2 regions of the Emcibacter nanhaiensis genome follow, and region 2 is predicted to be linked to the other one. Evidence: riboswitches for the same ligand, from Rfam matches in the RefSeq annotation. Region 2 holds a riboswitch; the other holds the start of a gene.
The links. Region 2 has a riboswitch for cobalamin ahead of FIV46_RS03720 (acyl-CoA thioesterase). Riboswitches for the same ligand answer to the same signal wherever they lie in the genome.
Positions count from the first base shown of each region.

Region 1: it holds a riboswitch for cobalamin, as region 2 does, so the genes downstream of both, FIV46_RS07865 (TonB-dependent receptor plug domain-containing protein) here and FIV46_RS03720 (acyl-CoA thioesterase) in region 2, are expected to answer to the same signal.

Region 1 is NZ_VFIY01000006.1:56,958-63,588, forward strand. Features, by position in the region: gene FIV46_RS07845 (monooxygenase system ferredoxin subunit) at 1-179, shown strand, start outside; gene FIV46_RS07850 (MmoB/DmpM family protein) at 208-519, shown strand; gene FIV46_RS07855 (ferritin family protein) at 700-1,539, shown strand; gene FIV46_RS07860 (2Fe-2S iron-sulfur cluster-binding protein) at 1,570-2,574, shown strand; gene FIV46_RS18340 (hypothetical protein) at 3,111-3,245, opposite strand; cobalamin riboswitch at 3,544-3,742, shown strand; gene FIV46_RS07865 (TonB-dependent receptor plug domain-containing protein) at 3,882-5,732, shown strand; gene FIV46_RS07870 (ABC transporter substrate-binding protein) at 5,735-6,607, shown strand; gene cbiB (adenosylcobinamide-phosphate synthase CbiB) at 6,604-6,631, shown strand, end outside.
Region 2 is NZ_VFIY01000004.1:694,762-701,392, forward strand. Features, by position in the region: gene FIV46_RS03705 (NAD(P)/FAD-dependent oxidoreductase) at 1-496, shown strand, start outside; gene FIV46_RS03710 (proprotein convertase P-domain-containing protein) at 574-1,176, opposite strand; gene FIV46_RS03715 (MFS transporter) at 1,499-2,851, opposite strand; gene FIV46_RS03720 (acyl-CoA thioesterase) at 2,983-3,762, opposite strand; cobalamin riboswitch at 3,959-4,171, opposite strand; gene FIV46_RS03725 (valine--pyruvate transaminase) at 4,315-5,574, shown strand; gene FIV46_RS03730 (AMP-binding protein) at 5,589-6,631, opposite strand, start outside.

The sequences.
Region 1 (6,631 bases), on a different contig from region 2:
AAGGCACGCTGCAGGGGAAGACTCTGACTTGCCGCGCGCATCTGTGGCAATTTGATGTGGAAGCCGGAGAGGGCATTAACCCGACCGGTTGCAAGCTCGCCATTTACCCGACAGAGGTTCGGGACGACCATATTTATGTGAATGTCGACGGCGTCACGCCATATTTCACTGCGGCATGACAGGCAGTCTATTTCAGGAGAAATATCAATGAGCAGCAATATTAAAGATGCGCATAAACATAATCGGGTCGGACCGATCTTCCGGGCGGGAGAACTGGCCAGTGCGGCCGTCGACGCCTTGGAAGAGGACAATCCTGACAAGAAATTCAATGTCGAAGACCGGTCAGCCTATGTCCGTGTCGAGACCGACCATGAATGTGTCATACGTCGAAAAACGATGGAGGAAATCCTCGGAAGGCCGTTTGACATGCAGGAACTTGAAGTGGTTCTGGCATCCTTCTCGGGCCAGATTGAAGCGGAACAGGAATATATCCGTTTTTATTTTGCGACAAAAATGTAACGGACAAAATTTAGGGAGCAGATCATGACGGAGACAGTGGAAAAAATGAAACCTTTGAAAACCTGGAGCTATTTGAGCAAGAACCGCAGGAGACCTAGTGAGTATGAAATCGTTTCAGCGGGACTGCACTTTAGTACAGATAACCCCGATTGTCCCTGGGAGCTTGACCCGGATATTTTTATGAACCGGTGGTTCCGTCAATACCGGGAAGGAAGCCCGCTCAACCATGATGACTGGGATGGATTTCGTGATCCTGACGAACTGGTTTACCGGACCTATAACATTATTCAGGACGGCCAGGAAAACTATATTGACGGCCTGATCAAAGAATTTGACGATCTCGAGCACGACCAGGGCCTGCAACCGCAATGGGTGGATGTTTTGGCAAAACTGTATACGCCAGGACGTTATCTGATGCACGGTCTGCAAATGGCATCCGCTTATATGACCAAAATAGCGCCGGCCAGTACGATTTCCAACTGTTCTACATTCCAGGCTGCAGACAGCCTCAGGTGGTTGTCGCATCTGGCCTACCGTACCAGGCAGCTTTCACTGGTCTGGCCGGATTACGGATTTGGTGAGAATGAGCGGGATATCTGGGAAAACGCCTCCCATTGGCAGGGTTTTCGCGAGCTTCTTGAGAAAGCACTCATCGCCTATGACTGGGGGGAAACCTTTGTCGCTGTGAATCTGGTGCTGAAGCCTGCGGTGGATGAAGCTTTCCTCCGCCAGTTCGGACATGCTGCGCGCAGGTTTGACGATACCCTGCTGGGTTTCCTGGTTGACGCCCAGTTGGTGGACAGCGAAAGGTCACGTCGATGGACGACCGGTCTGGTGCAGTATATGCAGGAGACAGAGTCCAATCAGGATATCCTTGATGACTGGGTCGAGAAATGGGTGCCTCTGGGAGACGCTGCAATCGACGCTTTTTGTGCTGCGATGCCGGACAGCCCCTCTGCTGCAGATGACGCCAAGCGGGACAGCTGGTCCTTCCGGGCGGGTCTGGGTCTTTCAGCATAAGTCAAGGAGAGAGGCCAAGTGTATAAAATAGTGGTTGAAAATTCCGGTACCTCTTTTGAGTGCGGAGAGGAAGATACTTTGCTTAGGGCAGCCCTGAGGGCAGGGATCGCCTTTCCTTACGAATGCAATGTCGGCCAGTGCGGTAGTTGCCGGTTCGAGGTGTTGGAGGGCGAAGTCCGCTCATTGTGGGCCGAGGCGCCCGCCCTGACACCGCGCGATCATCGGAAGGGCTTAAAGCTCGGCTGTCAGTCCCGGCCCGTATCGGATTGCAGGATTAAGGTTCGTCTTGACCAGAGCTGTCTGCCATTGTTTCAACCACTGGCTCGGGATGCCGAACTCGTGTCAATACGGGATGTCACCCATGATATGCGTGAATTCAGTTTTAAAACAGCAGAGCAGGCAAGATTCGCGCCTGGGCAATATATGCTTTTGCATCTGCCTGGCGTACCCGGACCTCGGGCCTATTCCATGTGTAGCCAGCCAAATGAAGAGGGTGAATGGCGCTTTCTCATAAAAAGAGTGCCGGAAGGAAAGGGCAGCGAATATTTGTTTGATCATATAAGGCCCGGGCAGAAAATTACCCTGGACGGGCCCTATGGACTGGCTTATTTCAGAGAGGATATCGACCGGGAAATTGTTTGCGTTGCCGGCGGGTCGGGCCTTGCTCCTCTTATCTCCATTGCCACAGCGGCAGCCTATCACCCAGCCTTCAAGGAGCGGCGTATAAGGTTCTTTTTTGGAGGGCGGGGGCCTGCGGATATATGCGGTGATGACTATCTGCGCTTGCTGCCGGGTTTCGGGGATCGCATAACTTTTCATTCCTCCATCTCTGTGCCTGAAATGGACCCCAACAATATGTGGGTGGGGCCGGTAGGCTTTATCCATGAATCGGTAGAAGGGTTGCTTGGCGATAAATTACAGGATTATGAGTATTACATCGCCGGACCTCCGCCAATGCTTCAGGCAACCCTGCAGATGCTGGCCATAAAACATAAAGTAAATGTGGAGCACATTCATTTTGATCGGTTTTTTTAATTGATCTTATATTCCTACGCCACAGGGTGTTTTGTGATTTTGAAACTCCCGATCCCTTTCATCCTGCTGGAAACCTGGGGCTTGATGTTATGAAATATCAGGCCCCTTTTTTGCATAAATGCTGTTATGCAGTGGTTCTATTTTTGCTGGGATTTATATTTTACCTTGTATTCTGGATGTAAGGGGACTGTTCACAATTCAACTTCTACAGCCGTTCGGTAAATTGTAGCGGCAGAAGCCTTTTACTTCACGTGGACAGGCTTCAATCTTGGTGCTCCAATTTTTGTCTAAATCCTTTCCCCGCAACCCACTTAAACGCCTCATCATTAAGTGGGTGTTTTTGTTTTAGAATTATTTGGCAGGCCATCGGTGGCGCACCAGGGAACTAGACCCTCTTTATGTTTTTCGATCTGGTGTGAAAAGGGTTTGTGGGATAGAAAGTGCGCAGTTGCTGCGCACTTTTTCAGCTAACATGTTGTAAGACGGACACTTTCCGGTGCCTCTCAGCCGCAACAACGTCCTTTGCCAAGATATGTCTAGATCGTCCTGAGCCGCAATTTGCGGTTTTCCTGCTTCGTGAGGAATCCGGGGAAGAACTGAAGGGTATAGAGCGGATGGTGCGGTTCGCTGTTGGCGTAACTGGAGCGGAGCACTTTTCCGATATGATCCATCACCGGAAACGCCGGCGGCGCGTCCCCTGGTAATCTGTGGAGACTGATTAGTTTCCATCCCTGACGGTCCTCCACTGCCGATCACGGCATTCCCGCATCTTTCATACAGTGGGCCACCTTCTGTTCCGCGCCGCCCCGGCTCAAACAGTGATCTCGAAACTGTCATAACCTTCGCCTCGGACCTGTTCAGAGAAGGCGCGCAGGGTTCTGGTGAAGACATGGCGGGGCCGGCACCACTTGGCACCCATAATGACCAAATAAAATTGCTTCCTTGCATTGCACAATATAGAAACCCTGTGTATAACCCGACGTGGACGGTGCCCCGCGAGGGGGTAAAAGGGAACATGGTGAGGAAAAATCCCCAAGACCATGGCTGTACCCGCAACTGTAACCGGCGAGCTAAAGCCCCGTTTTTTGACCACTGGATAAATATCCGGGAAGGTCGGGCGGAAGTGAGGATCCGGAAGCCAGGAAACCTGCCGTCCGGTCGTCCTTCTGGCCATCGGGTTAATGGATCAGAGCGGTCATCCGTGCAGGCGACACCCGTTGCTTGTGCGGAGTGTCTCTCGACTTCAGAAATACTCCAATCAGCAGAATGAAAACAAATGCCCCGAGGGGCGCTGGAGGAGTATTTATATGTTATCCCAAAGAAGTATCAGAATTTCAACTTTCGCACTTTTGGCCGGTACCGCTGTGTCAACGGCGGCCCTGGCCGAGGATGTCACGGACATTGCCGAGGAAATTGTCGTCACCGCCACCCGTTATGAAAAACCCTTGTCCCGGGTGGGCAGCAGCATAGAGGTGCTGAGCGAAATGGATATCCAAAACCGGCAGAATTATTTCGTGCAGGATATCCTGCAGTCCGTGCCCGGGTTATCGCTGAATGGCAACGGGTCATTTGGCGGTTCGTCCTCGATCCGTATTCGCGGTGCTTCCAGTGAACAGACCGTAATCCTGATTGACGGCGTTCAGGCCAATGATGTCTCCACCCCCGGCGGCAGTTATGATTTTTCCAATCTGGAAGCCAATGGCATTGAGCGGATCGAGGTTCTGAAAGGTCCCCAGTCCATCCTGTATGGCTCTGACGCTATCGGCGGTGTGATCAATATCATCACCCGGGAAGGCGCAGAAGGTTTTGGCGGTTCCCTGACCGCCGAAGGCGGTTCTTATAACACATGGCGCGGCACCGGTCAGATATTGGGCGGCAGTGACAGGCTGAAATTCAGCCTGGGGATCAGCGGCATTGATTCCGACGGCATCTCCAAGGCCGATGAAAACGACGGCAATACCGAAGCCGACGGATACTGGAACTATACCCTGCGCGGCAAGGTCAATGCGGAAATCGCCCCTGACTTCGATACAGAACTTGTTGCCCGTTACGCTAAAAGCCGCAATGAATATGACAGCTGGGGACCGGCCGACGGCGACGAAGTCGGTTATACTGAGGAGTTTCTGATCGGCGGCAAATGGTTTTATGACCTGGACGACGGCAAGTTCCGCAATACCTTCTCTGCCAACTACTCCGAAACAGACCGGGAAAATTTCTCTAATGGTGTTCAAAGCTATCTGGCCGAAGGGACGCGCTGGAATGCCGATTATTTCGGCGTTTATGAGATCGACCCGTCCCTGACCCTGTCTTTCGGTGCCCAGCACGAGGAAACCGCGGCGGAAACGGTGACAGACGAAAAATTCAATATTGACAGCCTGGTCGGTGAAGTAAGCTGGCAAGGACTGGGCGGCCTGACACTGACCGCCGGATTGCGTTATGATGACCATAACCGCTATGGCGACACCACGACGCCTCGTCTCACCGCTTCCTATTACATGGCGGACAGCGGCACCAAGGTCTTTGCCAACTGGGGCGAAGGCTTCAAGGCGCCGAGCGTGTTCCAGCTCACTTATATCTGCACTTTCTGCGGGTTGTCCGAGCCGAACCTTGGACTGCAGCCGGAGGAATCCGAAGGCTGGGAAATCGGCATCGAACAGAATCTGCTTGAGGACCGGCTGTTTGTGGCTGCCACCTGGTTCCACCAGGACATCGATAACATGATCGATTTCTCCTATACGGCCGGCTATGACAACATCGCCCGTGTGGAAACCCAAGGCCTGGAACTGCGCCTCGACGCCCAGGTTCTCGATACCCTGCGCCTCAGCGCCAACTACACCTGGACCGACGCCACCGACGGCGAGACCGGCGAACAGCTGGTCCGCGTACCGGAGCATATGATCTTCGGCCAGCTGGAATGGGAGGCCGTGGAAGGTCTGTATCTGGCCCTCAGCATTACCCATAACAGCGAAGAGACTGATCCCTACGCACCGCCCGTTGACGCCTGGAGCCGGGTCGACTTCCGTGCCAAATACCAGGTGACCGACAGCATCGAGCTGTTCGGCCGGGTGGACAATGTGCTGGATGAGGAATATCAGCAGGTATCCGGTTACGGCACACCGGACCGTTCCTTCTACCTCGGTGTCCGGACAGGGTTCTGATCATGAGACATGTCGCCCTGAAATGTCTGATCTGTTTCGGGGCGGCGCTTCTGTTGTCACAAAATCTTATCGCGGCGGAGGGCCAAAAGCCCACCGTCGTTTCCCTGGATTATTGTTCCGATCAGTATGTGCTGGCACTGGCGGATCGGGACCAGATCCTTGCCCTGTCCAATGAAGCCAGAGACGTGCACAGTTTCTACCGGGAACAGGCTGAGGGGCTGCCGCAGTTTCGTTCCACGTTAGAGGAAATTCTGGCGCTTAAGCCCGACGTGGTTGCCCGCTACTGGGCAGGGTCGGGCTTTCGGGACTATCTGGCCAGCAACGGTTATTATATTGCGTCCGCCGGTTTCGGCTATAGCCGGGAGGCTCTGCTGAATAACATTCGCCTGTTTGGCAGGGCCTTGGGACAGGAAATGCGTGCGGCAGAGAAAGTGGCGGAGCTTAACCGCCGGTTTGACAGACTGGAAAACCTGCCCAGGCGATCGGAACTTGTCCTTTACCTGACTCCCAGCGGTTTTACCGCCGGCAAGGGTACTTATGTCAATGAGTTGCTCAATTTGGCGGGCTTCCGGACCATGGCCGATGAATTCGGTTATTCCGGCTGGCAGCAGACTCCGCTGGAGCTTTTGACCAGTCGAAAGCCAGACCTGATTATTGGCAGTTTTTTTGACATGCAGTCCAACCATAATTCCAGCTGGAGTATCTCAAGACATGGCATGGTCAGGCGCATGCTGTCTGATATACCCACCATTTATGTACCGGGCCGTTATCTGTCGTGCAATGGCATTTTCCTGCCGGAGGCCGCTGACTATATCCTTGAGGAACTGCAAAAGCTGGAAACGGGGACAAAAGACGCGGCGGAGGCGTCCGAATGATCCCGGCGCAGGCGCTTTTCTTTA
Region 2 (6,631 bases):
CTTTACCGGTGATGTTCAGGGTCAGGCCGGACTCGGTGGCCTTGACCTCGCCGGCGTCAAGCAGATTACCGGCCTGTTTACCGGCCAGGACCTGGACTGGCAGGTCTCGAAATTCAACAAGTTCAAGCTCAATCTCACCCGCGCCAGGGAAGGCCGCAGCCTGGAGTATAAGGACGGCAAGGTAGAAACCCTCACCTGTTATCACCGCGGCAACAAAAAGCTGGTGGTCACTGGTCTTTACGCGCTGATGATCGAGGTGCTGAAACAACACAGCGACATCGCCGACATCGCCCGGGCCCTGCTGCAGCATTATGCCAAAACCGGCGCCGCCGCCACACCGGAACTCGGCCTGCAGCACGCCCTGCAGGCGCTGGAAGTGATGCTCAACGACGGCTGGGTCACCGCCAAGCTGGACAAGAAGAAGCCGAAGCTGAACCTGAGTTCCCCCACCGAAGGCCAGATCATCCACAAAAACCGCGACGAAGGTCGGGTTTAAACCAAAACAAAACGGCCCCGGAAATGCCGGAGCCGTTTGTTCGAATAGTCTTGGTGTAGGCTTTTGCCCTGCGGTAATTACGCTTTGCGACGACGCGCTGCGAAACCCATACCAACCAGGCCGAGCCCCATCAGGCCGAGGGCTGCAGGCTCAGGCGCATCAACGATTTCCCAGTTGATGTTCAGGCTCCAGTAGTCCAGCAAACCAGCATCACCACCAGCCAGATCTTCGATGTGCAGTGTCCATGTTCCAGCCAGGGATTCACCAAACAGGGAAGCCAGGGCGTCGTCCGGACCATAAGTGCCGCCACCGTTTGCAGTTTCAGCAGCCACCAGTGAAGCATCATCAAAAATCAGCGGGTTGCCAGCAGACAGGTCGTCGCTGTTGCCGAATGTTGAAGCAGGTACACCCGGACGGTCCATCAGGACGATCTCCGTGCCATCAGCAGATTCCAGAGTGATCAGCAGGTCACCGATCCATGTGTGGTCAATGCCGGCTTCTACTGTGATGCTGGCGATAGATCCTGCATCAGCGATAACGATGTCGCTGGAAACAGAACCTTCGGCAGGAATCGCAACATCGGTGTCATTGGTGTAAATTGTTGCCATAGCGGCAGACGGCAGCGCAAAACCGGCCATCAGGGCCACAACAGCGGCTGTATTTTTGAGTGTTTTTGTCATAACTAATACCCCTATTAATTACTATTCCGTAGAAGTTGGTTTTATACACACTGTTCTACTGTCAGCAATATTCGTGCCAACTTTTTTTATTCATTAAAATCAATTAGTTAAAACACTTTCCACCTATAAGTGTAATGAAACTGTAAAAAATCCAGACACTTAACTTTCGCCATTCCCATTTCGGGACAGTTTTTCCACTATTCTGCAGAATAAATTCCATTTTATTTGGAAACACTCACGAAAATGTGAATTCACCGCAAAAAAAGCCTGTGAAAACTCACAGGCTTTTGTCACTTTTGAACTTATTTTGGAAAAAAATTATTCAGCCTGCCTCCCCCGTTCCGTTGCCGGGGGCAAGCCTTCCCAGGTAGCGAACTGACAGGAGGCAGACGAACAGCGGCAGGGTCATGGCGGCGAAGAACATCTCCGGGGTCCAGCCCATTTTGATCAGGTAGCCGGCAATGATCGGCCCGAGCATGGCGCCAAACCGGCCCATGCCGATACCCCAGCCGAGGCCGGTGTTGCGGACCCGGGCCTCATACATGACCACCGACATAGTGTAATGGCCGATGATGATCACCTGCAGGAAGAAACCGCACAGGAACAGGATGCCGAGCACCACCAGGATCGGACTGCCGATGGCGTAGCCGAACACGGTCATGAAGATGATAGCGCCGACCAGGAAAAACAGCAGCATCCGGTGCAGGCCGAGCCGCGGCGCCATCAGGCCCAGCAGCAGCATACCGAGTACGCCGCCCACATTGAAGATGGCGCCGGCGCCGATGCCTTCCCACAGGCTGCCGCCCTCGCTGACCACAATCTGCGGCAACCAGTTGATCATGAAATAATAGGTCACGAACACGCAGAAAAAACCGACCCACAGCATCAGGGTGGGAATGCGAACGGCCGGTTCCATCAGGGCCTTGAAACCCGCGGCGTGATCCTCATCCTCCGGCTTCAGGTCGGGCAGTCTGTCGATGGTTTCCTTGCCGAGGCGCGAAAGCACCCGGTTGACCTTGGCCAGTGCTTCCTTCGGCCGCTTGTGCAGCAGGAAGTCGATGGATTCCGGCAGCAGGAAAAATACCGGCAACATGGTAAGCACCGTGATCACGCCGCACACCTGGAACACGGCGCGCCAGCCATAGTCCGGGATAATCAGGCCGGCCAGGAAGCCGCCGATAAAGGAGCCGACCGGATAGCCCATGCCGACGATGCTGATGCTGAGCGCCCGGCGCTTGTCGGAACTATATTCCGCCGCCATGGTGCTGCTGCTGGCCAGCACGATACCGATGCCGAGGCCGGTGACAAACCGGGCGGCGATCATCTCATAGGGTGAGCCGGACAGGCTGGTCCAGAACAGGCCGACGGCAATGATCACCAGCGCAATGAGCAGCGATTTCTGCCGGCCGATCATATCGGCGAAGGGCGCCAGGAACAGGGCGCCGAGGGTCATGCCGGCCAGGCTGGCGGAAAAGACATAGCCCATGACGTCGGGCTCCACCTGCCAGTAGGCGGTGATGGCGGGCGCCGTATAGGCCAGGGCCAGAAGGTCAAGGCCGTCGAGGAAATTGAGGAAAAAGCAGATGGCCACAGCCATCACCTGGAACGGGGTCATATCCCCTTTGTTAATCACATCCCTTAGCGCGCTGTTACTCTCGGTTACCGGTGTACTCATCTGTCCTTGTCCCTTTATCTGTGCAACCCTTTGTTTTATGGAAAAGCACCCTAGCCCAATTTAAAAAATTTTCCCAGAAAATATTCCCGGCCGGTTGAGCGGCGCCGGATTTCCGGCGCCGTCTGTTCCAGTTAGTCTCCGTTATCCTCCCCCCGGTGCGGTGAACTTAAGGCCACCATGGTGAAAGTCCCGCTGCCGCAGAGCCTGCGCTCATCGGCATGAAGGTTTTCCGCCCACAGTTCCACCACCACCCGGATCGAACGCTCACCGGTGCCGATGATACGGGGCACGGTGATCATCACCTCCCCGTTCTGGATCTGGCTGGTGAAATCCACCCGGTGGGTGCCGGCCAGGACCACGGTCCTGCGGCAATGACGGGAGGCGGCGATAAAGGCCGCCTTGCCCATGGCCGCCAGCGCATTGCCGCCGTAAAGGCTGCCGTAATGGCTGGTCTTTTCCGGAAAAACAATTTCCGCCAGCGCCGTTGTCTGCCCCGGGACAGGAGCGGCCGGCTCGGCCATGGGCGGCAGAACGCCACCAATCCGGGCCAGGTGCGGACCGACCGCCACCATGTTGAAGATGCCGCGACTGCAGTGGCGACGCTCGCCGCTCAGCGGCCCTTCGGCGACCATATCCACCTCCACCGACAGGGACCGCCGCCCGACCCGGACGATTTTCCCCACCAGTTCGACAATGTCGCCGACATTCACCGGCGCTTCGAAATCAATATGCTCGCAGGAGGCAGTGACGAAATCCACCCGGCCGTGACGCGCCGCGGCGATGAAGGCGACCTTGTCCATTTGGGCCAGGCCGATTCCGCCAAACAGGGTCCCATGATGGTTGGCGTCACCGGGAAATACCACATCCGCCATGCGGGTCGGATTGACAAGTGCAGGATGGTTCGGGGTCATGACCGCGCCTCCCTGCTTCGATAAAAACGCAGCCGCACGGGGCCGCCACTCAGGATCAATTTCAGGTTATTTAATTCAGGCATTGGACTTATTCCCTTGTTAACAGGGGGCAAAGGCCTGGAAGAAACATGCAGAACGGCCGTCCCGGAACCGGGACGGAACAAATGCAGCTCTCCACCGGGGCACCCCGCCCGAGGACGATTACAAGGTCGCGGCAGGTCTCCTGGCTCGCAGGTCGGCACCGTGATCCTGCCTTCCCGAAACCGGATGGTTCCAGTGGCATTGATGAATAACGGCTCGCTGCTTACAGTTGCGGGGGCAGCTCCGGCATTGTCCCATGAACGCACCGGATTCCCTCTTAGCTCCTTCCCCGTTCAGGGGAGAAGAACCAACGACGGGGAGAAGATGACGTCTAAAGAGATCAGTGTCAATTTTTATATTGCAGTTGCGAAACAGCTTATGAAAGCCATTCCCGGCTTTTTCGGCATGGCCTTGCCAGATAATTTGCGCTATACCGCTTTCAGCCACCAAACAGATTACAAGGTCGTAACAGTGAAACTTTCCGCCTTTGGTCAAAAATTCGCCGGCCAGTCCGGTATCGTCAGCCTGATGGAAGATCTGGGCACCGCGCTTAGCGACAACCCGGATATCCTGTTTATGGGCGGCGGCAATCCCGCCCGCATCAAGCCTGTGGAGGATATTTTCCGCCAGCGGCTGCAGGCCATCCTCGACGATCCGGACAAATGCCACGGCCTCTTGGGCACCTACCAGGCGCACCAAGGCGACAAGGCCTTCATGGAACAGGTCGCCGACTTCCTCAATCGCCAGTTCGGCTGGAACCTCAGCTGGCGCAATATTGCCGTATCCAACGGCAGTCAGCCGGCCTTCTTCGTGCTCTACAACATGTTTGCCGGGCAAATGGCCGACGGCAGCCAGCGCACCATTCACCTGCCGCTGGCCCCGGAATATCTCGGCTATGCCGACGCCGGCCTGAGCGACGACTTTTATACCGCCACCCGGCCGACCATTGAATATCTCGACGACAACCTGTTCAAATATCATGTGGATTTTTCCAAGCTCAAGCTGGGTGACAGCACTGGCGCCTTGTGTGTGTCGCGCCCCACCAATCCGACCGGCAATGTGCTGACCGATGACGAGGTGGAGCATCTGGATGCCATGGCCAAGGCAGCCGATATTCCTTTGATTATCGACGGCGCCTACGGCCTGCCCTTCCCCGGCATCATCTTCACCGACGCCAGGCCCCTGTGGAACGACAATATCGTCCTCATGCTGAGCCTGTCCAAGCTTGGCCTGCCCGGAGCGCGGACCGGCATCATTGTCGCGCGGGAGGAAATCATCAACGCCTTCGCCAACGCCACCACCATTGTCAATCTCAGCTGCGGCACCCTGGGCCCGGCGCTGATGAAGGGTTTCTTCGAGGGGGACGAGTTCCTGGATATGTGCCGGACCCATATCACCCCCTTCTACCGGGACCGCGCCATGGCTGCGACACAATGGTGCCGGGAGGATATGCAGGGCCTGCCGTTCCATATCCACAAGCCGGAAGGGGCCATTTTCCTATGGCTGTGGTTCGAGGGTCTGCCCATCACCAGCCAGGAGCTATACGAACGGCTCAAAACGCGCGGCGTGCTGATCATCCCGGGACAGAATTTCTTTGTCGGCCTCAGGGACGACTGGCGGCACAAGCATGAATGCATCCGCATGTCCTATGCCCAGGACGAGAAAACCGTGCGCGAAGGCATCCGCATCATCGCCGAGGAAGTGCGCTCACTCTACGAAACCGAGGCCTAGGATACCCAAAGCATTTACTGCGGGTATCCTTCGGCGCCAAGCGCCTGTTCGATTTCATCGAGAATGGTGTGATCATCAATGGTGGCGGGCGGCGTAAACTCCTCGCCGTTGGCCATGGACCGCATGGTGCCCCTGAGGATCTTGCCGGAGCGGGTCTTGGGCAGGCGCTTGACCGCAATCACATGCTTCAGGGCCGCCACCGGGCCGATCTCGTGGCGCACGCTGGCGATCAGTTCCTTTTCGATCGTCTCGGCCTCGCCCTCGGCATCGGCGAACAGCACGACGAAGGCCACCGGCAGGGCGCCCTTGATTGCGTCATTGACCCCGATCACCGCGCATTCCGCCACCTGGGCGTGATTGCTGATCACTTCCTCCATCGCCCCGGTCGAGAGCCGGTGACCGGCCACATTGATCAGGTCGTCAGTCCGGCTCATGATCGAGATATAGCCCTCGTCGTCAATAAAGCCCGCATCGCCGGTGCTGTAATAGCCCGGATGCTGGGTCAGGTAGGATTTCCTGAACCCTTCCTCATTGTGCCACAGCGTCGGCAGGCAACCCGGCGGCAGCGGCAGCCTGATCGCCAGGTCGCCGATCTCGCCTGGTTTCAGTTCCTCATGCCATTTGTTCAACACATGGAAGTCATAGCCCGGCACCGCCAGGCCCGCACTGCCCGGCTTGACAGGCTTCAGCCCCGCCCCGGCGAAGTTACCGATCGCCGGCCAGCCGGTCTCGGTCTGCCACCAGTGGTCGATCACCGGCACGTCGAGCAGCTTGTGCGCCCAGATCAGGCTGTCCGGGTCGGCCCGTTCCCCAGCCAGGAACAGATGGGTCAGCGACGAGACGTCATATTTTTCCTTGTACGACCCCGCCGGATCTTCCTTCTTGATGGCGCGAAGCGCGGTCGGGGCGGTGAACAACACCTTGACCTTATGGTCCTCGATCACCCGCCAGAAGGCCCCCGGATCCGGGGTGCCGATCGGTTTGCCCTCATAAAGGATGGTAGTGCAGCCCACCAGCAGCGGGGCATAGACGATATAGCTGTGGCCCACGACCCAGC